One region of the Streptomyces sp. Tek67B01 genome, then DNA from elsewhere that is predicted to be linked to it. Evidence: riboswitches for the same ligand, from Rfam matches in the RefSeq annotation. Region 1 holds a riboswitch; each other region holds the start of a gene.
What was found. Region 1 has a riboswitch for cyclic di-AMP ahead of ACV7NM_RS19325 (transglycosylase family protein). Riboswitches for the same ligand answer to the same signal wherever they lie in the genome.

Region 1 (7,738 bases):
GCGCCGATCGGGGCGATCATGAACTCCTGGATGTCGACGTTGGAGTCGGCGTGCGACCCACCGTTGAGGATGTTCATCATCGGAACGGGCAGCAGGTGCGCGTTCGGGCCGCCGAGGTAGCGGAAGAGCGGCAGGTCCGAGGCCTCGGACGCGGCGTGCGCCACGGCGAGGGAGACGCCGAGGATGGCGTTGGCGCCGAGGGAGGCCTTGTTGTCGGTGGCGTCCAGGTCGAACATGGCCTGGTCGATCAGCCGCTGCTCGGTGGCGTCGTAGCCGACGAGCTCCGGGCCGATCTGCTCGATGACGGCGAGGACGGCCTTCTCGACACCCTTGCCCATGTAACGGTTGGGGTCACCGTCACGGAGCTCGATGGCCTCGAACGCTCCGGTGGAGGCGCCGGACGGGACTGCAGCACGGCCGGTGCTGCCATCGTCGAGGCCCACCTCGACCTCGACCGTGGGGTTGCCTCGGGAGTCCAGGATTTCCCGGGCTACGACGACGTCGATGGACGGCACGAGCATCTCCTTCTGGGATGTGACGCTGGGTGTGCGATGGCAGGGGCCGATGGGACGGCCCTGCCGACTAGAGCCTAACCGGCTCCGGGCACGGGACCGGCCGACCGCCCGGGTCCTGGGACGAAAAAGCGGCCGTACGCCTGCTTTCCCGGACAAAGGGAGTGCCCTTCGACCGCCGTACGGCCGCGACCCGGTGGCGCCGCCCGCCTTCCGGCCGCGGACGCACCACCGCCCGGCGCGTGGAGGGGTACGCGCCGGGCGGTGGTCGGACTCGGGGGTTACCCGATGGTTCAGCTGAGCTTCAGCTTCTGGCCCGGGAAGATCAGGTCGGCGTCGGGGACGATGTCCTTGTTCAGCTCGAAGAGCTTCTCCCAGCCGCCCTTGACGCCGTTCACCTGGGCGATGGTGCCCAGCGTGTCGCCCTCCTTGACCTCGTACGAACCGTTGCCCGTCTTGGGGGCCTCGGTCTTCGGGGAGGTCTTGGGGACGGCCTCGGTGGAGCGCTCGGAGCGGGTGACCGGGGCCTCGGCGCGCTTGGTCGCCGTCTTCGGCGCCGGGGCGGCTTCCTTCGTCTTGGTCTCCGCCTTCGGGGCGGGCTTGGCGGCCGGGGCCGAGCCGCCACCGCTGTACGAGGAGTTCGACAGGCCCACGCCACAGGACGGCCACGCGCCCTTGCCCTGGCTCTTGAGGACCTTCTCGGCGACGGCTATCTGCTGGGACTTGGAGGCCTGGTTCGCCTGGGAGGCGTACGCCTTGCCGCCGTAGGCGGCCCAGGTGGAGGACGAGAACTGCAGGCCGCCGTAGTAACCGTTGCCGGTGTTGATGGCCCAGTTGCCGCCGGACTCGCACGCCGCGACGTGGTCCCACTCGGAGGCGGACGCGGCGCTCGCGGAGCCGGCGGCCATGAGGGGCGCGGCGACGGCGACGCCGGCGACACCGGCGAGCGTGACGATGCGGGTGGTCCGCTCGATGGCCGTGGCGCGGCGGTGCTTGCCCTTGCCGGAAAGCAGCATGGAGTTTCTCCTCACCGACGCCTGCGAGGTGAGCTGTCGGGTTCGGGCGAGTGAGTTGCCCGGCCGCGCGACCAGCGCGCGGCTTAACCCCTAGCCGGTTGTGTGACCGTCTCTCAACGGCCTTTCCCGGCACCTACCTTGGTTCCCCCGCTCCTGCCTTCGGCGCTTGACGCGACGACTGTTCTCTCCGTCCGCCGGCAGGATTCGGCGATGCGGTCGAAGAGGCTCGCGGTGACGAGCGATTCAGAAGGTAGACAGGTCTCTCCCCGATGTTCAACGAGGGACATCGGGGAGAAATCGACCTGCTTGCGTTCCGCTTAGGGGCGTTTTCGCAGGTGAGGGCGGGGTTTGCGGGAGCTTCGGTACGAGACACGCCAGTTGACCGGAAGAGACGCATGTCTCACTTGCGGATAACGGGCATTCAGCTCTTTACGGCTGCCCGAAGTGCCCGTTATTTCTTGGTTAGATCCAGATTCTGACCGGGCTTGATGAGGTCGGCGTCGTTGCCGATGACCTGCTCGTTGGCCTGGTAGAGCGCGTTCCAGCCCCCCTTGAGCCCCTGGGCGTTCGCGATGGCGGTCAGGCTGTCGCCCGCCTTCACCGTGTACGTGGGCTCCGACGCCACGTCAGGCGTCGCGGGCGTCTCGACCGCCGCCGGACCGCGGTGCTTGCCGCCGCCCTCCGTCGCGGAGTCCGTGGTGGGCGCGTTCGAAGGCGCGGACGGCGTCCCGGTGGTCGGCGCGGCCGGCGTCGTGGGCGTCCCGGACGGGGACGGCGTGGCCGGGGTCGTGGGGGCGCCGGGGGTGGTCGGCGTCGTCGGCGTGGCCGGGGTCGTCGGCGACGTCGGGGTCACCGGGGCGGTGGTGGCCGGGTCGCCGGGCTGTGTCGGCGTCGTCGGCAGGTCCGGGTCGGGCATGACGGGCAGTCCGCTGTTGGGCGCGAGCGGCGCGATGGGCAGCGTGAACGGCGCCGTGGCGGACGGGCTCGGGGCACCGGGGGTCGGGGTGGGCGCGCCGAAGTCTGTGGCGGGGTCGCCCGGGTCGGCGTCCGGAACGGCGGCGTCGGGGCGGGAGGGGCTGGGGGCGACCTTCCGGGGGGTGCCCAGCGCGCCCGGGTCCACGTCGGCGGCGGGGCCGTCTTTGACCAGCCCGGACGACGCGGCGCACAGCGGCCAGGCCTGGGGGCCCTGCGAGGCCAGGACCCGCTCGCCGACGGCTATCTGCTGCGACCGGCTGGCGAGGTCGGGGCGCTTCGCGTACTCCAGGCCGCCCGCGTTGTTCCACTGCTCCTGGGTGAACTGGAGTCCGCCGTAGGCCCCGCTGCCGAAGTCGGCGCTCCAGGTACCGCCGCTCTCGCACTCGGCGACGCTGTCCCACGTGGACGTGTCGGCGGCCGAGGCGTTGGTGGCCGCGAGCAGCGGGAGCGCCAACGCGGAGCCCGTGACTCCGGCGGTGACGACAAGGGCGGGTACCTGGCGGGGGCGTCTGTGGCGGCCGTTCCCGGAACGCATGTAGTGCACCTTTCGCATAACGGCGGGGTAACGGCAGAACCTAGCCCCCTTCGAACGCATGTCACAAGTTCGACCGGTAACTGACTTCGGGTCAGCTCGTGCCCGGTCGCGCCCTCACGTGTTTCGGGGTGTGAAGCGGACCGGAAGCGTGCGCAGGCCACGCATGATCAGTCCGCCGCGCCACCGCAGGTCCGCAGGTGGAACGGCCAGTTCCAGATCTGGCAGACGCATCAGCAAACTCGCGAGCGCGGTCTGACCTTCGAGCCGGGCGAGCGGGGCACCGAGGCAGTAGTGGATGCCGTGGCCGTACCCGAGGTGCTGATTGTCACTTCGGGAGAGGTCCAGGGTGTCCGGTTCCGCGAACCGCTCGGGGTCCCGGTCCGCCGCCGCGAGGACCACGAGGACCGGGTCCCCCACGGCGATCTCCTGCCCGCCCAGGACGAACGACTCGGTGGCGAAGCGCCAGGTCGCCAACTCCACCGGGCCGTCGTAGCGCAGGAGTTCCTCGACGCCCGTGGCCAGCAGGGCGCTCTCCCCGGCGGCCAGTGAGGCCTGTAGGCACTCGCGCTGACCGGGGTTCATGAACAGGGCGTGCAGCCCGTTCCCGATCAGATTGACCGTGGTCTCGAAACCGGCGAAAAGCAGGATGAAAGCCATGGCCGTGGCCTCGGCCTCCGTCAGGTGGTCGCCGTGGTCACTGGCACGGATCAGGTCCGAGATCAGGTCATCGCCCAGATCGTCCCTTTTGCGGTGGATGAGTTCACCGAGGTACGTCCGCATCTGCTTGACCGAGCGGGCCACACCGCCGCGCGGCCCACCGCCGTGGCGGATCATCATCCCGGCCCAGTCCCGGAAGTCGTCCTGGTCCTCGCGGGGGACGCCGAGCATCTCGCAGATGGCGTAGATGGGGAGCGGGAAGGCGAACTCGTGGATGAGGTCCGCCTCACCCCTGCTCTCGAACCGCTCGATGAGGTGGTCGGTCAGTTCCTGCACCCTCGGGGTGAACGCCGCGACCCTGCGCGGGGTGAAGGCCTTCGACACCAGCCGCCGCAGCCGGGTGTGGTCCGGCGGGTCGATGTTCAGCAGGTGCGTCATCAGCTCGGCCTTGCGCTCGCCCGGGATGCCCGTCTTGCCCTTGGCGTGCGCGGGCTCCGCGTGGTGCGCCGGGTTCTTGCTGAGCCGCTGGTCGGCGAGGGCCTGGCGGGCGTCGGCGTACCGGGTCACGAGCCAGGCCTCGACCCCGCTGGGCAGCTTGGTCCGGTGCACGGGCGCGTGCTCGCGCAGCCAGGCGTACGCCGGGTACGGATCGGTGGCGAACTCCCAGTCGAACAGGGTGGGTCCCTGGGGGGAGGCGGGGTCTTCGGGGGCTGCGGGAGTCGGCTCGTGCACCCGCCGACCGTATCCCGACCGCCGACCGCCATCCGCTATGAGCGGTTCGTCGGGGCTGGCCGTAGATACGCCAACCCTTGACCCGGCCCGCGTTCGCCGTTCCTACTTCGGTGCTGTGGACGTAAGGATCTTGAAGAGCAGCTTCGCCGTGGTGGAGAGACGCGCCGAGCACGCGGCCAGGTTCTTCTACTCCCACCTCTTTTGGCACCACCCCGAGATCCGCGCCCTCTTCCCCGCCTCCCGGGAGGAGATGGAGCGGCAGCGCGACCGGCTGTTCGCCGCCCTCGCCCACGTCGTCGCGCATCTGGAGAGCGAGTCGCTCCTCCCCTATCTCCGCGACCTCGGACGGGACCACCGCAAGTTCCTGGCCGGCCCCGAGCAGTATGAGGCCGTCGGCGCCAGTCTCCTCGCCGCGCTGGCCGAGGCCGCCGGCGAGGCGTGGACCCCGGCCGTGGCGCGGGCTTGGGCCGAGGCGTACCGGGTGATCGCCGGCGTGATGACCGCCGCGGCCGCGCAGAGCGAGGACCCGCCCTGGTGGGACGCTCGGATCGTGCGCCACCTGCGGTACGGGCGGGACGTCGCCGTGCTGACCTTGCATCCGCACGCCCCCCTGGGCTACCGGCCGGGCCAGTACGTGAGCGTGAGCAGCGACCGCGCCCCGGCGACCTGGCGCACGTACTCGCTGGGCAACGCGCCCCGCCCCGATGGGACGGTCGACCTGCACGTGAGCCGGATCGAGGGGGGCCGGCTCAGCACCGTCCTGGTCGGCGCCGCCGACCCGGGCGAGACGCTGCGCCTCGGGGCGCCCGGCGGCGCTCTGACGCTGCGCCGTGACGGCCGCCCCGTCACCCTCATCGCCGCCGGCACCGGCTGGGCACCGGTCCGGGCCCTGCTGGAGGAGCTCGCGCAGCACCCGCCGGATCGGGACGTACGGCTCTTCGTGGTCGCGCGGGACGCGGCGCACCTCTACGACCGCCCGTTCATCGACGCGTACGCCGACGCCTTCGGGTGGCTCGCCGTCACCTACATCACCCCGGCCCCCGGGCAGCACCGCATCGAGGCCACCGACCGGCTCGCGACCGCGCTCGGGCACCGCGGGCTGTGGTGGGAGCAGGACGTCTACCTCAGCGGGCCGGCGCCGTTCATCGAGTCGACGGCCCGCCTCCTGGAGCGGCTGGGCGCGCACCCCGGGCACGTCTTCCACGACACCGTGCCCGCCGTCGGGACCGGCGGCGGGAACGGCCCGAACGGGCGGCCCCTCGGCTTCGGCGAATGGTTCCTCGGCCGCCCGTCACCGCACTGGTTCGACCCGGCGGCCCGCGCGCCCCGCCGGCCCTGACCCCGCTCCCTTTCTTCTCCGCTCCCCTACTCCCGTACTCCCCTACATCCCCGCTCCCCTTTTTCCCTGCTTCCCTACTCCGCCGCCGCCGCGCCCCGCTGCTCCCCGAGGCCCTCCGCCGCGCGGATCGCCGCCCGGTAGGCGCGGGCCGCCGCGCGCAGCGCCGTCTCGGGATCGATGCCCTCCGCCTCGGCGCGCGCGGCCAGTTCGAGCAGTTCGTACCCGACCCCCTCACCGCGGGGCAGTTCCACGTCCGGCGCGCCCGCCCGGGCGCGGCCCGCCAACTTGGCCGCGAGCGCGAGAGCGGGCTGGGACGGCGGGATGCCGTCGGTGACCGACTCCCGCTGCTTCTCCACCGCCTTGGTGCGCTGCCAGTGCGCGCTGACGTCCTCGGGCGTCTCGGCCGCCTCGTCTCCGAAGACGTGGGGGTGCCGCCGGATCAGCTTCTCGACCAGGTCCCCGGCCACGTCGTCGATGGAGAACGGCTCGTCGTCCTCTTCGGGGCCGCCCTCCTGCGCGATCCGCGCGTGGAAGACGACCTGGAGCAGCACGTCGCCCAGTTCCTCGCGCAGTTCCTCCCGGTCACCCGTCTCGATCGCCTCGACCAGCTCGTACGCCTCCTCCAGCGCGTACTTCACCAGCCCCTCGTGGGTCTGCCGCGAGGTCCAGGGGCATTCGCGGCGCACCCGGTCCATCACCTGGACCAGGTCGAGGAGGCGGGCGCCGGGCAGGTCGTAGGAGCCGGGCAGCAACTCCAGGTCGGGCATGGCGAGGCGGCCGGAGCCGGCCAGGCGGGCCAGCCCGTCGGTGAGCCGCCGGTCGCCCTCGCCGGTCGGCAGGACCACGACGGTGTGGCCGCCGGCGCACGCCTCGACGAGGCTGTGGGCGTCGGGGCTCTCGTGCGCCACCTCCACGCCCGCCTCGCGCAGGTACGGCAGCTGCGGGTGGCCGGGGTCGGCGCACAGCACCCGGTCGGCGGCCCGCAAGGTCTGCCACGCGGACCAGGACAGCAGGCCGGGGGCGACCCGGTGGCTGGTGGTCAGCAGGACGATGCGGCCGGTGGGCTCGGAGGGCGGCGCGTGCTCAGTCACCCTCCGAACCTACCTCCGTCCGTACGACCGGGGCCCCGGCGGGGCGTGCCCGCGTACGGCTCAGGCCCCGGCCGGGGCCTGCTCGGGCCGGGTCTGCCGGTTGATCCACGGGGTCGTCTCGTCGCCGAGCAGGATCTGCCGCGCGTCCCAGCGGCCGTAGCGCGGGTTCACCTGGACGTGCAGGGCGTTCGCGGCCGCGCCGAGCTTCTCCAGCGCCTTGTCCTGGTTGCCGTAGTGCTCGAACAGCTTGTCGCGCAGCAGCTTGAAGCGGGTGTCCGCGTCCATCTGGGCCGGCGCCAGCTGGGCCTGCTGGAGGGCCGCCGTCTCCAGTGCCGCGGGGGTGCCCGCCTGCTGGAGCTGGGCCTTGCGGACGTCTTCGATCTCCCGCGTCGTCACGGTGATCCCGGCGTCCTTCGCGGCGCGTTCCAGGACGGCGGTCTGGATCATCCGGTTCAGCTTGGACCGGTCCAGGCGGGGCGTCGCCTCGATCAGTTGGGCGCCCTGCTCGGAACGGTTCTGCGCGCTGCGGACGTCGTTCACCTGGGCCTGAAGCGCTGAGGTGGTGATCCGTTCGCCGCCGACGACGGCCGCCGTGCCGGGATGTGCCCCGCCGGCGCAAGCGGACAGCAGGGGGGCCGCCGCGAGCAGGGCGGCGGAGACGGAGAGCGCTGTGCGACGGTGCAAAGGAGCCTCCAGGGCCGGGAGATTGTGCGGCAATGCACAAGAAGGCCGTGCGGTGATCGATGGTATGCAGTCGGGGGGTTCCGAGCCACCGGTTCGACCAACGATTACCGGGGTGTCGGGGTGCGGCGCGTGTTCGCGCCACCGCCATCCCGCGGTCATCCCGCGGACCGGTGCCGCTGTCAGGGTCGGCCCACCAT
Region 2 (7,738 bases), 2.3 Mb from region 1:
CCGCCTGGCGAAGGCCCTCGGTCTGGTGGCCGAGGCGCTGCGCGCCCCCGCCTTCGCGGACGGCGAGGTCGACCGGCTGGTGCGCAACCGGCTCGACGAGATCCCGCACGAGTTGGCCAACCCGCAGCGCCGCGCCGCGAAGGAGCTCTCCAAGGAGCTCTTCCCGGCCACCCTCCGGATGTCCCGACCCCGCCAGGGCACCGAGGAGACGGTCTCCCGGATCGACTCCGCGGCCGTACGCGCCTTCTACGAGGCCCATGTACGCCCCTCCACGGCCACCGCGGTGGTCGTCGGCGACCTGACGGGGATCGACCTCGACGCGGTCCTCGCCGACACCCTGGGCGGTTGGACGGGCGGCAGCTCCGAGGCGCTGCCCGTGCCCCCGGTGACCGCCGACGACACCGGGCGAGTGATCATCGTGGATCGGCCCGGCGCGGTCCAGACGCAGTTGCTGATCGGCCGCATCGGTCCGGACCGGCACGACCGCGTCTGGGCGGCCCAGGTGCTCGGCACGTACTGCCTGGGCGGCACCCTCACCTCCCGCCTGGACAAGGTGCTGCGCGAGGAGAAGGGGTACACCTACGGGGTGCGCGCCTTCGGCCAGGTGCTGCGTTCCACCGCCGACGGCAATGGCGCCTCGATGCTGGCCATCAGCGGATCGGTGGACACGCCCAACACCGGCCCGGCGCTGGACGACCTCTGGACGGTGCTGCGCACCCTCGCGCAGGGCGGCCTGACCGACCCCGAACGGGACGTAGCCGTACAGAACTTGGTGGGTGTTGCCCCGCTGAAGTTCGAGACGGCGGCCTCGGTGGCGGCCACCCTCGCGGACCAGGTGGAGCAGGAGCTCCCGGACGACTACCAGGCGCGCTTGTACGCGCAGCTCGCCGCGACCGGCACGGTGGAGGCGACCTCGGCGGTCGTCGCGGCGTTCCCCGTGGACCGGCTGGTCACGGTCCTGGTGGGCGACGCGGCGCAGATCGCGGAGCCCGTACGGGCCCTCGGGATCGGTGAGGTCACCGTCGTCGCCAACTGACGCGCATGACACGCGACTTGGCTTGAGGGACTCCGGCGGCTTGTCCGCCGGAGTCCCTTTTGCCTGTTTGGTGGTGTGGTTGTTCGTATGTGCTGTGGCGTAGGTAACAAAAACGCGCGTCTGTTTGGAGATTGACTGATGATCCGCCTAGCGTCGGCCGTGCTGTCCGTCAGTTGTGCCCGCCGCACCCGCGGCACCGGACAGCGATCGCCGAGTCCCCGTCAGGCGCGAGCCTGGGGAGCCGGGGACCCACTTGTGTCCCTGGGGTGAATCGGACCACCTCGCAAGAGGGGCCCGTAGGAGACCTTCCTGCTCCGAACCCGTCAGCTAACCCGGTAGGCGAGAGGGAAGGAAAGGATCAAACCCTTCATGGGCAGTCGTGCCGCCGGTAAGCACCGTGGTTCCAGTCGTCTGAGCCGCAAGACCGCCGGTTACGCCGGCATAGCCGCCCTCGCCACCACGGGTGTCGTCGGCACGTTGGCCGTCCCCGCGTTCGCCGCGGACAAGGCCGCCGCCCCCTCGATGGAGGACACCGGCCTGGGCGCCGTGGTCGTCGCCGACGAGCTCCACAGCGAGATCGAGTACCAGGCCGAGTCCCAGCAGCGCGCCGCCGAGGTCACCGCCGCCAAGGCGCAGGCCGAGGCCGATGCCAAGACGCGGGCCGCCGAGGCCAAGCGGCTCGCGGAGGCCAAGGCGAAGACCGAGCGCGACGCCGCCGAGCGCGCGGCCCGCGAAGAGGAGCGCAAGCGCCTCAACACCTTCGTCGCCCCGATCGACGGCTCGTACGTCAGCACGCAGTACAAGGCCGGCGGCGGCATGTGGTCCTCCGGCAGCCACACGGGCATCGACTTCCATGCCGCCGAGGGCACCACCGTCCACGCCGTGGGCGCGGGCACCGTCGTCGAGGCGGGCTGGGGTGGCGCGTACGGCAACAACGTCGTCATCCGGCACAACGACGGCACCTACACCCAGTACGGGCACCTGCTCTCGCTGAGCGTCTCCGTCGGCGACCAGGTCACCGCGGGCCTGCAGATCGGCATCTCGGGCTCCACGGGCAACGCCAGCGGCCCGCACCTGCACTTCGAGGCCCGCACCGGCGCCACGTACGGCACGGACATCGACCCGGTGGCGTACCTGCGCTCGCACGGCGTCAACGTCTGACGGCACCGCTTCGGTCGAAGGCCCCGGCTCACCGAGCCGGGGCCTTCCGCGTGTGCTGCCGGGCCCCGCGTCCCGCCGGCGATGTTTAGTATTTCCGGCCGTTCTCGGAATTCGTCGCGTGTTGCAATAGAGTCGCAGTACGGTCGTGGCTGTAACGCCGGCGGTCAGCCGTTCACGGTTGAGGGTCGGCAGTCGGAATGAGAGCGGAGTCCGGCCTTGCGTATTCCTGCGAACGCGGTATGCACAGCAATTCGTGACGACATCGTCTCCGGAGTCTTCGAACGGGGCGGCAGACTGACCGAGGAGGTCCTCGCCCGCCGGTACGGGGTCTCGCGCGTCCCCGTCCGCGAGGCGCTGCGCACCCTGGAGGCGGAGGGGTTCGTCACCACCCGCCGGCACGCGGGGGCCTGCGTCGCCGAGCCCACCGACCAGGAGGCGGCGGACCTGCTGGAACTACGGGCGCTCCTTGAGCCGCTCGCCGCCGCCAAGGCCGCCCGCCGGCGCACCGAGGGCCACCTCAAAGTGTTGCGAGGTCTGGTCAGGCTGGGCCAGGAGCGGGCCAGGAGCGGGCGGGGGGAGGATCTTCGCGCCCTGGGCGGCTGGTTCCACGAGACGCTCGTACAGGCCTCCGCCAGCCCCGGGCTGATCTCCGTCTTGACCCAGACCCGGCACAAGATCGCCTGGATGTACGTGGTGCGGGCCCCGGCCCGGCCGGTGGATTCCTGGGCCGAGCACGGCGCGATCGTCGACGCGGTGGCGCGGGGTGACGCCGAGCGCGCCCGGGCGCTCACCGGGCTGCACGCGGACCGGGCGGCCGGTTCACACCGGCTGAGGGTGAGGACTTCGCAACCTGCCGTTCACACGGCGAGCGGCCGGCATTAACACGAGCCGTATACAAAAGGGGAGGGATATTCGGCCGCCATGGGTCCACCTTCCAAGTGCGCACCGGTCGAATGCGTCGAGCCGGTTGACGGGGCCGGACGGCGGGCCCGGATAATCTCCCGTGTCCGAAAGGCGTGCGGGAATGCGGCAGAATGCAGCGGGGATACGGGTGGGAATGTGGGGCGGAAAAGCGGCGAAGCCGCGGCCCCCGCGAACCGGGCGCCGCGGCTTCGCCGCGAACGGACGACCCGAAGGGTCGGGGGGCTCAGACCGTCTCCGGGAGCTCCTCAAGGCCTTCGGCGACGAGCTTCGCGAGGCGGTCCAGCGCGGCCTCGGCGCCCTCGGCCTCGGACGCGAGGACGATCTCCTCGCCACCCTGGGCACCGAGGCCCAGAACCGCCAGCATGGAAGCGGCGTTGACGGGGTCGCCGCCGGCCTTCGCGATGGTCACCGGGACGCCGGAAGCGGTCGTCGCCCGGACGAAGATCGAGGCGGGACGAGCGTGCAGGCCCTCGGCCCAGCCGACGTTGACGCGGCGCTCTGCCATGGTGATGCCCTTCAGGTTCTTACGGTTGTCTAGACCATTCTCTCACGACACCCGGAATGCTCGGACCGATCCTCAGCCCCGGCCCACTGCCGTTCGACCTTCCCCAGCTTGCACTCGTCCGCCCTGATCTGCCTCATGCGCCGCGCACGCGCCACCGAGGGGATGCGCCCCTTAGGGTGTGCCCATGACCACCGAGTCGGACCTCTCGTACCCGGCCCACTGGGAGGCGGACGTCGTCCTGCGCGACGGCGGCACCGCCCGCATCCGGCCCATCACCACCGACGACGCCGGACGGCTGGTCAGCTTCTACGAACAGGTCTCGGACGAGTCGAAGTACTACCGCTTCTTCGCGCCGTACCCCCGGCTCTCCGACCGCGACGTGCGCCGCTTCACGCACCACGACTACGTGGACCGGGTCGGTCTCGCCGCGACCATCGGCGGGGAGTTCATCGGCACCGTCCGCTACGACCGGATCGGCCCCGACGGACGGCCCGCCTCCACCCCCGCGGACGAGGCCGAGGTGGCCTTCCTGGTGCAGGACGCCCACCAGGGCCGCGGCGTGGCCTCCGCGCTCCTCGAACACATCGGCGCGGTGGCGCGCGAGCGCGGCATCCGGCGGTTCGCGGCCGAGGTGCTGCCCGCCAACACCAAGATGATCAAGGTGTTCACCGATGCCGGCTACCAGCAGAAGCGCAGCTTCGAAGACGGCTCCGTCCACCTCACCCTCGACCTGGAACCCACCGCCGAGTCGCTCGCCGTGCAGCGTGCCCGCGAACAGCGCGCCGAAGCCCGCTCCGTGCAGCGGCTGCTGGCGCCCGGCTCGGTGGCGGTGATCGGCGTCAGCCGGTCCGGCGCGGGCGTCGGGGCGGCGGTGCTGCGCAACCTGCGCGACACCGGCTTCCACGGTCATCTCTACGCCGTGAACGAGGCGGTCGACGCCGACCTGCTGGAGGGCGTACGCGCGTACCGCTCGCTCGCCGACATCGGCGCCCCCGTCGACCTCGCGGTGATCGCCGTCCCGGCGCGGCGCGTACCTGACGTGGTCGCCTCGTGCGGCGATCACGGCGTGCAGGGACTGGTGGTGCTGTCCGCCGGGTACGGGGAGAGCGGCCCGGCGGGACAAGAACGCCAGCGCGACCTGCTGCGGCAGGTGCGGTCGTACGGGATGCGGCTGATCGGACCCAACGCGTTCGGGGTGATCAACACCGCGCCCGATGTCGAACTCAACGCCTCCCTCGCCCCGTCCCCTACCACCGAGCGGGGCCGGATCGGCCTGTTCACCCAGTCCGGCGCGATCGGCATCGCCCTGCTGTCGGGTCTGCTGCGCCGGGGCGCGGGGCTGTCGTCCTTCGTGTCCGCGGGCAACCGCGCGGACGTCTCGGGCAACGACATCCTCCAGTACTGGTACGACGACGAAGCCACCGACGTGGCGCTGATGTACCTCGAAACCCTCGGCAATCCGCGCAAGTTCACCCGCCTCGCCCGGCGGACGGCCGCCGTCAAGCCGGTGGTCGTGGCCCGCGGCGGGCGCCACACCCCGGCCGGACACGTCGTACCGGGGACCCGGCTGCCCGACGCCACGGTCTCGGCGCTGCTCGGGCAGGCGGGCGTCATCCGGGTCGACACGGTCACGGAGCTGGTCGACGTCGGCCTCCTCCTGGCGGGACAGCCGCTGCCGGCCGGGCCCAGGGTCGCGATCCTCGGCAACTCCGAGTCGCTGGGGGTGCTCACGTACGACGCCTGCCTGACCGAGGGGCTGCGGCCGCTGGCGCCCCTGGACCTGACGACGGCGGCCTCGCCGGAGGACTTCCGGGCGGCGCTGGCCGGGGCGCTGGCCTCGCCGGACAGCGACGCGGTGGTGGTGACGGCGATCCCGTGGGTGCGGGAGCAGGAGCTGGCCGACGACCTGGCCGGTGCGCTGCGCGAGGCGGTGGCCGAGTGGCCCGGCAAGCCGGTGGCGGTGGTGCACGTGGAGCTGGGCGCGCTCGCCGACGCCCTCTCCACGACCTCGCGCCCGCACGCACCGACCCCTTCGACCCCCGTGACCCCTTCGACCCCTCGGGCCCCTTCGGCCTCTTCGCCCGACGCCCCGGCGGCGCCCGAAGCCGCACCCCCGGCGTTCGCGGGCGCGCGGCCCCGGGTGTCGGCGGGGAGCGGGGAGGGGGAGGACAGCACCTCGGCCCCCGGCGCCGCCGCGGGCCAAGGCCGGATTCCCGCCTACCCGGCCGCGGAGCGGGCGGTCAAGGCCATCGCCGAGGCGGTGCGCTACGCCCAGTGGCGCCAGGCCAACGCGGACGCCGGCCAGGTTCCCGAGTTCGAGGACATCGACGAGGGGGGCGCCGCCGCCCAGCTGGCCGAGCTCCTCACGGGCGCCGCGCACGACACCGTCCTCACCCTCGCCGAGGCCGACGCGCGTGCCCTCCTCGCCCGCTACGGCATCGTTGTCCCCACCACCCTCCCCGCGCCCAGCGCCGACGCCGCCGCCCGGGCGGCCCGCGTCCTGGGCTACCCCGTCGCGCTCAAGACCACCGCCCCGCACCTGCGCCACCGCGCGGACCTCGGCGGCGTACGCCTCGACCTCACCACCGAGGCCGAGCTGCGGCGCACCTACGAGGAACTCACCGAACTGCTCGGCAAGCCGCAGGAACTGCTCCCCGTCGTCCAGGCGATGGTGCCCCGGGGCGTCGACACCGTCGTGCGGTCCGTCATCGACCCCGCCGCCGGGGCCGTCCTCTCCTTCGGGCTCGCCGGAGTCCCCTCCGAACTCCTCGGCGACACCGCCCACCGTCTCGTTCCGGCCACCGACCGTGACGTCTTCGGCCTCATTCGATCCATCCGCGCCGCGCCCCTCCTCTTCGGCTGGCGCGGCAGCGACCCCGTCGACACCCCGGCCCTCGAAGAGCTCCTGCTGCGCGTGTCCCGGCTGGTCGACGACCACCCCGAGGTGGTCGGCGTCTCCCTGGAGCCCGTCGTCGTCGCCACCGAGGGCCTCTCGGTACTGAGCGCCACCATCCGCGTGACCCGTCCGCCCGCCCGCACCGACCTCGGACCGCGCACGCTGCCCAGCTACTAGGGCGGCCCTGGCGCGGTCCAGGTCCCCCGGACGGGCCTTAGGATGGACCTCATGGCGAAATCCGGTACGACGACCCAGGGGCTGCGCGCGGCGATCGAGCGCAGCGGCTACTACCCGACCCTCGTGGCCGAGGCCGTGGAGGCCGCGGTGGGCGGCGAGTCGATCTCGTCGTACCTGGTGCACCAGGAGACGACCTTCGATTCCAACGAGGTGCGCCGGCACGTCACGGTCCTCGTGCTCACCCACAACCGCTTCATCGTGAGCCACACCGACGAGCAAGCGGCCGACGCCGGGTCCCCGTCCCCGTACGCGACCACCTCCACCGAATCGGTCAAGCTCAGCAGCATCTCCTCGGTGGTGCTCAGCCGAGTCGTCGCGAACCCGGAGTCCTACACCCCCGGCACCCTGCCCCGCGAGGTCGTGCTGACCATCGGCTGGGGCGCCGTCTCGCGCATCGACCTGGAGCCCGCCGCCTGCGGCGACCCGAACTGCGACTCCGATCACGGCTACACCGGCAACTCCACCGCCGACGACCTCAGCCTGCGCGTCAGCGAGGCGGGCGACGGCCCGGAGACGGTCCGCCAGACGCTGGTCTTCGCCCAGGCGCTGTCCGAGGCGACCGCGGCCACGGCCGCCCGCTGATGTCCTACTCCGCCCCGCCGAACTGGGACGAGCCGGAGCTGCTGGACCTGGCCGGCGCCCCGGTACCGCAGTACGGCACCGGCTCCCTCGCCGACCTCCTTCCGACCCTCGCGGCCGGACAGGGCGTCCCCGGCCTCACCGCCGGGATCGCCGAGCTGACCCCGGCCGACCGGAACTGCGTGTTCCTGGTCGACGGCATGGGTTGGGAGCAGATCAAGATCCACCCGCAGGAGGCCCCGTACCTGGCCTCCCTCCTCGCCGGCTCGCGCGGCGGCACGGGTCTGCCGATCACCGCCGGGTTCCCGGCGACCACCGCCACCTCGCTCGCCTCCGTCGGCACCGGCCTGCCGCCGTCCCGGCACGGCCTGCCCGGCTACGCCGTACGCAACCCGGCGTC
Region 3 (7,738 bases), 2.9 Mb from region 1:
GGTACACGGGGATCGGCGCGCCGGGGTTGCGCCGCAGGCGCTGCTCCTTGTGGAAGTAGATCTTGGCGAACTCGGCCATGGAGCCGGAAGGCCTGGTCCGGGCCCCCACCGGGTTTTGGAAGACCCCGTCGGCGAAGTTGGGCGAGCGCAGGATGCGCTCCAGCCGCGCGCCGGACGGGTCCGCGCCGAAGGCTTCGGGCCTCAGGGCACGCAGCCGGGGACGCAGGGGACGGGAGCCGGACAAGGCGCCTCCTGTGAGGATGGGGGCAGGACGGTCGTACGTGTCTACGACCATCCCAACGCACACCGGGCCCCGAGGATTCCGCTTGCCGCCCCCGGCGTGTCGCGCCCTCCCGTCCCGCCGGCCCCCGCCCCGCCCACGTCGCGTACTCCCTACAGCGGCAGCAGGTCCGGCCGCTTCGCCTCGACGTGGTCCCCGGAGGACTCGCCGCGCAGCCGCCGCCCGATCCAGGGCACCAGGTGTTCGCGCGCCCACTGGACGTTGTCCCGCGTGACGTCCACCGACCCGCGCGGCCGCTCCGGCGGCCACGGCTGGTCGGGGTCGGCGGGTACGTCCAGACCGAGCACCTGGGCGGCGCGCAGCGCGACCCGGGTGTGTCCCTCGGGCGAGAGGTGCAGCCGGTCGGTGTCCCACGCCCGCCTGTCCTGAACGGACTTGAGGGACCAGAGGTCGAGCACCGGGCAGTCGTACCGGTCGGCGATGGCGCGCACGTGCGCGCTGTACGTCGCCACCTTCCCCCGCAGGTGCTTGAGGACCGGCACGCCCCGGGTGTCGAACCCGGTCGTGATCATGACCCGGCCGACGGAGCCGGCGAGGTCGGCGACGGCCGCCTCGAACCGCTCCGCCACGTCGTCCGGGTCGGTTCCCGGACGGATGATGTCGTTGCCCCCCGCGCAGAAGGTGACGAGGTCGGGCGCCAGGGCCTTCGCCCTCGGGACCTGCTCGGCCACGATCTGGTCGAGGACCTTCCCCCGAACGGCCAGGTTCGCGTACCGGAAATCGTGTTCTTCCCGCTGATCGGCCAGGAGTACGGCCAGCCGGTCCGCCCAGCCGAGGTACGAATCCCCGGGTCCCGGGTCCCCTACGCCCTCGGTGAAGCTGTCCCCGATCGCCGCGTACGAGCCGATGGTCTTGAGTGTCGTCTTCGTCGCTGCCACAGCACGACATACTTCACCCCCACGGGCGACCTACGCCAACGTAAGCAGGGTTTGACGGACCGTGATCTATGCCACGATGCACATGAGGAATAAGAAACGCGTGAGGCCGGAACCCCCTCGGGGTCCCGGCCTCACGCGTTCACACGCTCACGCCGCGGCGACGTCAGACGTTGACGCCCTTGGAGCGCAGGTACGCCAGCGGGTCGATGTCCGAGCCGTACGAGGGGCCGGTGCGGATCTCGAAGTGGAGGTGCGGGCCGGTGACGTTGCCGGTGGCGCCGGAGAGCCCGATGCGCTGGCCGGCGGTGACGCTCTGGCCGACCGAGACGGACAACTGCGAGAGGTGGCCGTACTGGGAGTACTTGCCGTCGGCGTGCCGGATCACGACCTCGTTGCCGTACGCCCCGCCCCAGCCGGCGGTGACGACGGTGCCGGCGCCGACCGCCTTGACGGTGGTGCCGGTGCTCGCGATGAAGTCGACGCCCGTGTGGTAACCGGAGGACCACATGCTGCCCGCGAGCTTGTACGGGGTGGAGGTGCCGCCGTCGACCGGGGCGACGAATCCGGACGCCGTGACGGCACCGGTGGAGGAGCCGGAGCCCTGCGCGGACGGGGCGGCCGGCGGCGCGTCGGCGGAGCCACTGCCGGAGCCGGACTCGGAGGGCGCCTCAGCCGTGCCGGAGGAGCGGTGGGAGGAGGTCGGAGCCGAAGCCGAGCCGGTGCCGCGCGGGGCCGCCTTCGCGGAGGCGCCGTCCCGGTGCCCGTCCTGGTCACCGTGGCCGCCGAGGGTCAGCTTGAGGCCCGGGTGGATGAGGGAGGGGTCCGCGCCGACGGCTTCGCGGTTGTCGGCGTACAGCCGCTCCCAGCCGCCGGACAGGTGGCGGTCCGCGGCGATCTTCGACAGGTAGTCGCCGGGCACGACGGTGTAGACGCCGGGGGCGGCGGCCGGGGCCGCGGCGGTCACCGTCGGGTAGGACGCGGGGAGCTGCGGGGCCTGGACGGGCAGGGCGGCGGCGGGGGCGGCGTGGGCGCCGGCGGCGCCCATCAGCGGCAGGGCCAAGGCCGCGCCGCCGGTACCGGCGGCGGCCAGTCCGCGGGACATGGCACGGGACTTCGGGCGGCGGTGCTTGCCGTGTGCGGGCATGACGAATTCCTCTCCGTCGCCTGCGAGGTGAGCTGTCGGGTTCGGACTGGAGATGTCCGGCCGTACGCGCCAGCGACGCACGACTTCACCCCGAGCCGTTCCGGCGGGAAGATCCGGAACAGCGGCTTACCTGGTTCCCCCGCTCCTGCCGCGCGCGTGAATAGTCGGGTGCGGTTCCCGGGCGGCGGCAGGATTCGGCGGTCCACCCGGATCGATCGCGAAGGTAATCCAGCGGGGCCGTGCACAACAAGCCATGAATTCCCTGACGCAATAGCAGATTTGAAGGGCCCGCTGAATTCCCGTCACCCTCCGTCCATTCCGGCCCCTCAACGACCCTCACGACAAGGGAATTCGGGTTTTGCGATCAGGCACGCTCGGTCACCGTATGATCTGGCTCACGGGGTCCGGCGTGATCTCGCCCCCGAACATGGCAAGTTGTTCCCAACCGGCTCAATTCGGACAGTGCGACGGCGGCCCGACGATGGGCGCCCACCACCCCGGCCGTGACGGCCCACGACGATGCGGAGGACCTGGCCCGTGACCCAGCAGATAGCCGCCGACCCGCCCACGGAGCCCGAACTGTCCGGAGTGCGCAATTTCCGTGACGTGGGGGGACTGCCCACCACCGACGGACGGAGGGTCAGGTCAGGACTCCTCTTCCGAAGCGGACATCTGGCACATGCCACCGAAACCGACGTGGAATTCCTGACCTCGCTCGGTCTCCACACCGTTTTCGACTTCCGCAACGGGGCGGACCACGCGATGGAAGGGCCGGACGTCGACCTGCCCGGCGTCCGGAACGTGAACATTCCACTGACGGACCCGGCCGACGGCCGGGAGTTCTGGAAAATGGTCCGCGACGGCGACCTGGGGCAGCTCCGCGGCCTCCTGGGCGAGGGAAGGGCCGCCACCCGCATGAGGAACTCCTACCGGGGGATCATCAGGGACCGGACGGCCGAACACGGCCGGGTCGTGCACGCGCTCGCCCAGGACAGCGTCCCGGCCCTGATGCACTGCGCGGCCGGCAAGGACCGGGCGGGACTGTCGATCGCCGTCACACTGCTCGCCCTGGGGGTCGAGCGCGAGGCGATCGTGGCGGACTACCTGGAATCGAACGCGCCGCACAACCGCTACCGGGTGCGGCGCCGCGACGACTCGCCCGACGCCCGCTCCCCCGAGGTGATGGAGCTGCTGGCTCCGCTCTTCGACGCCCGCGCCGAGTTCCTGACCACGGCCTTCGAGACGATCGACGGGACATGGGGCGGGGTCGAGCCCTACCTGGCCGAGGGACTCGGGCTCACGCCCGCCACCCTCGGCCGGCTCAGGGACCGGCTGCTCGACTGAACCACACGGCCCCGGGGCCAGAGGCCCACGGCCCCGGGGCGGCGCGTCAACGGTTGCCGACGGCCTGCTTCACCAGCGTCCTGCCGAAGTCCCACATCAAGGCGCCCCCACCGTGCGCCTCGTCCATGACCTCGCGGAAGGCGCAGACGAACCGGTCCACGTCCCCCTCGTCGATGATCAGCGGCGGGATCAGCTTGATGACCTCCAGGTGGTCTCCGGAGACCTGCGTGAGGATCCGGTGCTTCTGCAGCAGCGGCACCACGACCATCTGCGCGAAGAGCCCCTTGCGGGCCGCCTGGAGCATCGTCCAACGGCTGCGCAGCCCGAGGGAGGACGGCCGGCCGAACTCGATGCCGATCATCAGCCCCCGGCCGCGCACCTCGTACAGCAGCTCGTACTCGTCCACCAGGGCCGCGAGCCGCCCGCGCAGCAGGTCGCCGGTCGCCCGGGCGCGGGCCACGATCCCCTCGTCCTCCATGACGGTGAGCACCGCGAGTCCGGCCGCCATCGCCTGCGCGTTGGAGCCGAAGCTCGCGGAGTGCACCAACACCCGGTCCATGGAGGAATAGACCTTCTTGAAGATCCAGTCCTTGCCGAGGGTCGCCCCGACCGGTACGTAACCGCCGGACAGCGCCTTCGCCACGCACACCAGGTCGGGTTCCAACCCCGGTTCGTTCTGGTACGCGTAGAAGTCACCGGTACGTCCGAGGCCGGTCTGCACCTCGTCGGCGATCAGCAGCGCCTTGTGGCGGCGCAGCAGGTCCTGCGCCGCGAGCAGGAAGCCGGGCGGCGGCGCGAGGACGCCCTTGCCCTGGATGGGCTCCACGACGAACGCCGCCACGTCGCCGCGTTTCAGCTCCCGCTCCAGCGCGGCCAGGTCGCCGAGCGGGATCCGGGTGTCGGGCAGCAGCGGCGCGAAGCCGTCGCGGAAGCCACCCTCGCCGTTGACCGAGAGGGAGCCGGTGGTCAGGCCGTGGAAGGCGTGGTCGCAGTAGAGGACCCTGGGGCGTCCCGTGGCGTACCGGGCGAACTTGAGGGCCGTTTCCACCGCTTCCGTGCCGCTGTTGCCGAAGAAGACTCGGTCCAGGTGGGGGCTGTGGGAGAGCAGCTTCTCGGCCAGCAGCCCGGGCAGGGGCTGGCAGTCGAAGCGGGTCAGGTCGGCGAGCTGGGCGTCGAGGACGTCGTGCAGGGCCTGGCGGACGACCGGGTGGTGCCGGCCGAGACCCATCACGCCGAAGCCGGCGAGCATGTCGAGGTAGTCGTTGCCCTCGGCGTCCCAGAAGTGGGCGCCTTCCGCCCTCTCGTAGACCTTGTCGAAACCGATGGTGTGCAGCATCCGGGGCAGCTGGTGGTTGAGGTGCCGGGCGTGCAGTTCGTACCGCTCGGCGCCGCGTTCGGCCAGCAGGGCCCCGAGGTCGAAGCCCTTGCCCCCTCCCGTCGCGGGCGTCATGCCGACGTGCCGCGATTGCCGCCGATCGTCTCCCTGGCCGCGCGCAGGGACTCCTTGAGGGAGCCCATCGTGGCGAGGACGGCGGTCGGTTCGTACCCGCAGTGCGCCATGCAGTTCGCGCAGCGCGGGTCCTTTCCGCGCCCGTACTTGCTCCAGTCGGTGTCGTCGACCAGTTCCCGGTACGTGGGGACGTATCCGTCGCTCATCAGGTAGCAGGGGCGCTGCCAACCGAAGAGGGAGTAATTCGGAATGGCCCAGGCGGTGCAGGGGAAATCGGCCTTGCCTTCCAGGAAGTCCAGGAAGAGCGGGGAGTGGTTGAGCCGCCAGCGCCGCCGGTTGCCGCCGGCGAATGCCTTCTTGAAGAGTTCCCTGGTCTGCTCGACGCCCAGGAAGTGTTCCTGGTCGGGGGCCTTTTCGTAGGCGTAGGCGGGCGAGATCATCATTTCGTCGACCTTGAGGTCGTCGTTGAGGTAGTTCAGCACCTCGATGATCGTCTGCGGGGTGTCGGTGTTGAAGAAGGTGGAGTTCGTGGTGACCCGGAAGCCGCGACTCTTGGCTTCCTTGATGGCGGCCACCGCCTCGTCGAAGACGCCTTCCTTGGCCACGGACTCGTCGTGCCGCTCGCGCAGCCCGTCGATGTGCACCGCGAAGGCGAAGTACGGGGAGGGGGTGAACTTCTCCAGCTTCTTGCGGAGCAGCATCGCGTTGGTGCAGAGGAATACGTACTTCCTGCGGGCGACCAACTGCCGCACGATCTCGTCGATCTGGGGGTGCATCAGGGGTTCGCCACCCGCGATGGACACCATGGGGGCCCCGGATTCCAACACGGCGCCGACGGCTTGGGCGACCGGCATGCGCTGCTTGAGCACCCCCGCCGGGTGCTGGATCTTGCCACAGCCCTCGCAGGCCAGATTGCAGGCGTAGAGCGGCTCCAGCTCGACGATCAGCGGGAACTTCTCACGCTTGCGGAGCTTCTGTTCGAGAAGATACGTCCCGACCCTGATGGACTGTCGCAACGGCATGGCCATCTGGCTCACCTCCTGGGGAGCAGCAAAGAACGGTGCCAGTCATAAAACGCGGGCAATACTGCACGCAATACGCGGAAGGCCGATATTCCTCCCCGAACCGTGCCGATTCGGACGAGCTCATGCTCCGGAGCGTCCACGATCACCCGGACGGCCGCAACCGGACGGCTCGCGCCCCGGGTGGCGGTCCACAGGGTGGCCGCGGATTCCATGTCGACGGCGATCGCGCCGGTGGCGCGCAGATGGGCACGCTCCTGGCCACGTACGACATGGTCCGATCCGGTCAGTGCGCCGGTGTGCACGGTCCGGCCGGGGACGACTCGGGCCAATGCCTCGGCGAGCAGGGGGGCGCCGTCGCAGGCGACGGTGCCGCGGGGGTCCCGGGCCTCCTCGGCGACGACCAGGTCACCGGGGTTCATGTCGGGGGCGAGGCCGGCGCAGAAGCCGGTGGCGAGGACCGCGGCCCCGCTCATGCCGGGCGGGGCGAGCGCCCGGGTGACGGCTCGCTCGGCGGCGCGCGGGCCCATGCCGGTGCGCAGGACGGCGTACTCGCGCGGCGAGCCGCGGTCTGGGCCGCTGCGCAGGGCCAGCCGTTCGATGCGCAGGGCGCAGGCGATCAGCAGCGGAACGCGGGACGGGTCGGCCCGATCGCCCATCAGGCCTCCTCGGCCAAGATCGCCGTCGCCTCGCGCACCGGGTCCGCCATGGGCCGGGGCACGGGACCCGCCGGGGCCTCCGGGGCGCGCTTGGACGTGGTCTCCCCGGCGGGCCGCGCCGTGAACCGGCCGCCCTGGCCGAACGGTTCCCCGTACAGGTAGCGGCCCAGCGCGGTCAGCGGGAACACCTGCCGGTACAGGTGGTAGTTGATGGAGAAGTCCCAGGGGAAGCCGGTCCCGGTGAAGTACGGCTCGTCCCAGGAGCCGTCCTCGCGCTGGGTGCGCACGAGGTGGGCGATGCCGCGTTCCACGGCCTTGCCCTCGCGTTCGCCCGCCGACAGCAGGGCCATGAGGGCCCACGCGGTCTGGGAGGCGGTGGAGGCGCCCTTCCCCGCCCAGCCGGGATCCTTGTAGGACCGCTGGTCCTCCCCCCACCCCCCGTCCTCGTTCTGTACGGACTCCAGCCAGGCGACGGCCCGCCGGATCGCGGGGTGGCCGGTGGACAGGCCCGCGGCGGTGAGGGCCGGGACCACCGAGCCCGTGCCGTAGACGTAGTTGGTGCCCCAGCGGCCGAACCAGGCGCCGTCGGGCTCCTGTTCGGCGAGCAGCCAGTCGATGCCGCGCCGGGTACGGGGGTCGCCCGCCTTGCCCTCGACGGCGAGCATCTCGACGACGTGGGCGGTGACGTCGGCGGAGGGCGGGTCGATGACCTCACCGAAGTCACAGAAGGGCAGCCGGTTGGGAAAGGGGCTGGTGTTGTCCGCGTCGAAGGCGCCCCAGGCGCCGTTCTTCGACTGCATGCCGAGGTTCCAGGAGACCCCGCGGGCGATGGCGGCCTCGACCTTGGCAGGTTCGGGGTGGGCGATCCGGCGCAGGGCCAGCACCACCTCCGCGGTGTCGTCGATGTCGGGGTAGGTGTCGTTGTGGAACTCGAACGCCC

Region 2: linked by a shared signal. The riboswitch ahead of ACV7NM_RS08760 (M23 family metallopeptidase) and the one ahead of ACV7NM_RS19325 (transglycosylase family protein) in region 1 are both predicted to bind cyclic di-AMP.
Region 3: linked by a shared signal. The riboswitch ahead of ACV7NM_RS06205 (LysM peptidoglycan-binding domain-containing M23 family metallopeptidase) and the one ahead of ACV7NM_RS19325 (transglycosylase family protein) in region 1 are both predicted to bind cyclic di-AMP.

Annotation. Positions count from the first base shown of each region.
Region 1 is NZ_JBUYUY010000001.1:4,279,360-4,287,097, reverse strand. It holds gene eno (phosphopyruvate hydratase) at 1-521, opposite strand, end outside; gene ACV7NM_RS19325 (transglycosylase family protein) at 806-1,528, opposite strand; cyclic di-AMP (ydaO/yuaA leader) riboswitch at 1,532-1,703, opposite strand; gene ACV7NM_RS19320 (transglycosylase family protein) at 1,980-3,038, opposite strand; gene ACV7NM_RS19315 (cytochrome P450 family protein) at 3,153-4,427, opposite strand; gene ACV7NM_RS19310 (globin domain-containing protein) at 4,558-5,766, shown strand; gene ACV7NM_RS19305 (nucleoside triphosphate pyrophosphohydrolase) at 5,841-6,857, opposite strand; gene ACV7NM_RS19300 (SurA N-terminal domain-containing protein) at 6,918-7,541, opposite strand; gene ACV7NM_RS19295 (YfhO family protein) at 7,737-7,738, shown strand, end outside.
Region 2 is NZ_JBUYUY010000001.1:1,966,857-1,974,594, reverse strand. It holds gene ACV7NM_RS08765 (M16 family metallopeptidase) at 1-1,036, shown strand, start outside; cyclic di-AMP (ydaO/yuaA leader) riboswitch at 1,235-1,393, shown strand; gene ACV7NM_RS08760 (M23 family metallopeptidase) at 1,406-2,197, shown strand; gene ACV7NM_RS08755 (GntR family transcriptional regulator) at 2,414-3,079, shown strand; gene ACV7NM_RS08750 (HPr family phosphocarrier protein) at 3,345-3,626, opposite strand; gene ACV7NM_RS08745 (bifunctional acetate--CoA ligase family protein/GNAT family N-acetyltransferase) at 3,811-6,699, shown strand; gene ACV7NM_RS08740 (DUF5998 family protein) at 6,751-7,341, shown strand; gene ACV7NM_RS08735 (alkaline phosphatase family protein) at 7,341-7,738, shown strand, end outside.
Region 3 is NZ_JBUYUY010000001.1:1,334,908-1,342,645, forward strand. It holds gene ACV7NM_RS06195 (MBL fold metallo-hydrolase) at 1-244, opposite strand, end outside; gene ACV7NM_RS06200 (SGNH/GDSL hydrolase family protein) at 394-1,179, opposite strand; gene ACV7NM_RS06205 (LysM peptidoglycan-binding domain-containing M23 family metallopeptidase) at 1,343-2,323, opposite strand; cyclic di-AMP (ydaO/yuaA leader) riboswitch at 2,328-2,500, opposite strand; gene ACV7NM_RS06210 (tyrosine-protein phosphatase) at 2,861-3,667, shown strand; gene ACV7NM_RS06215 (aspartate aminotransferase family protein) at 3,714-5,117, opposite strand; gene hpnH (adenosyl-hopene transferase HpnH) at 5,114-6,145, opposite strand; gene ACV7NM_RS06225 (phosphorylase family protein) at 6,151-6,798, opposite strand; gene shc (squalene--hopene cyclase) at 6,798-7,738, opposite strand, start outside.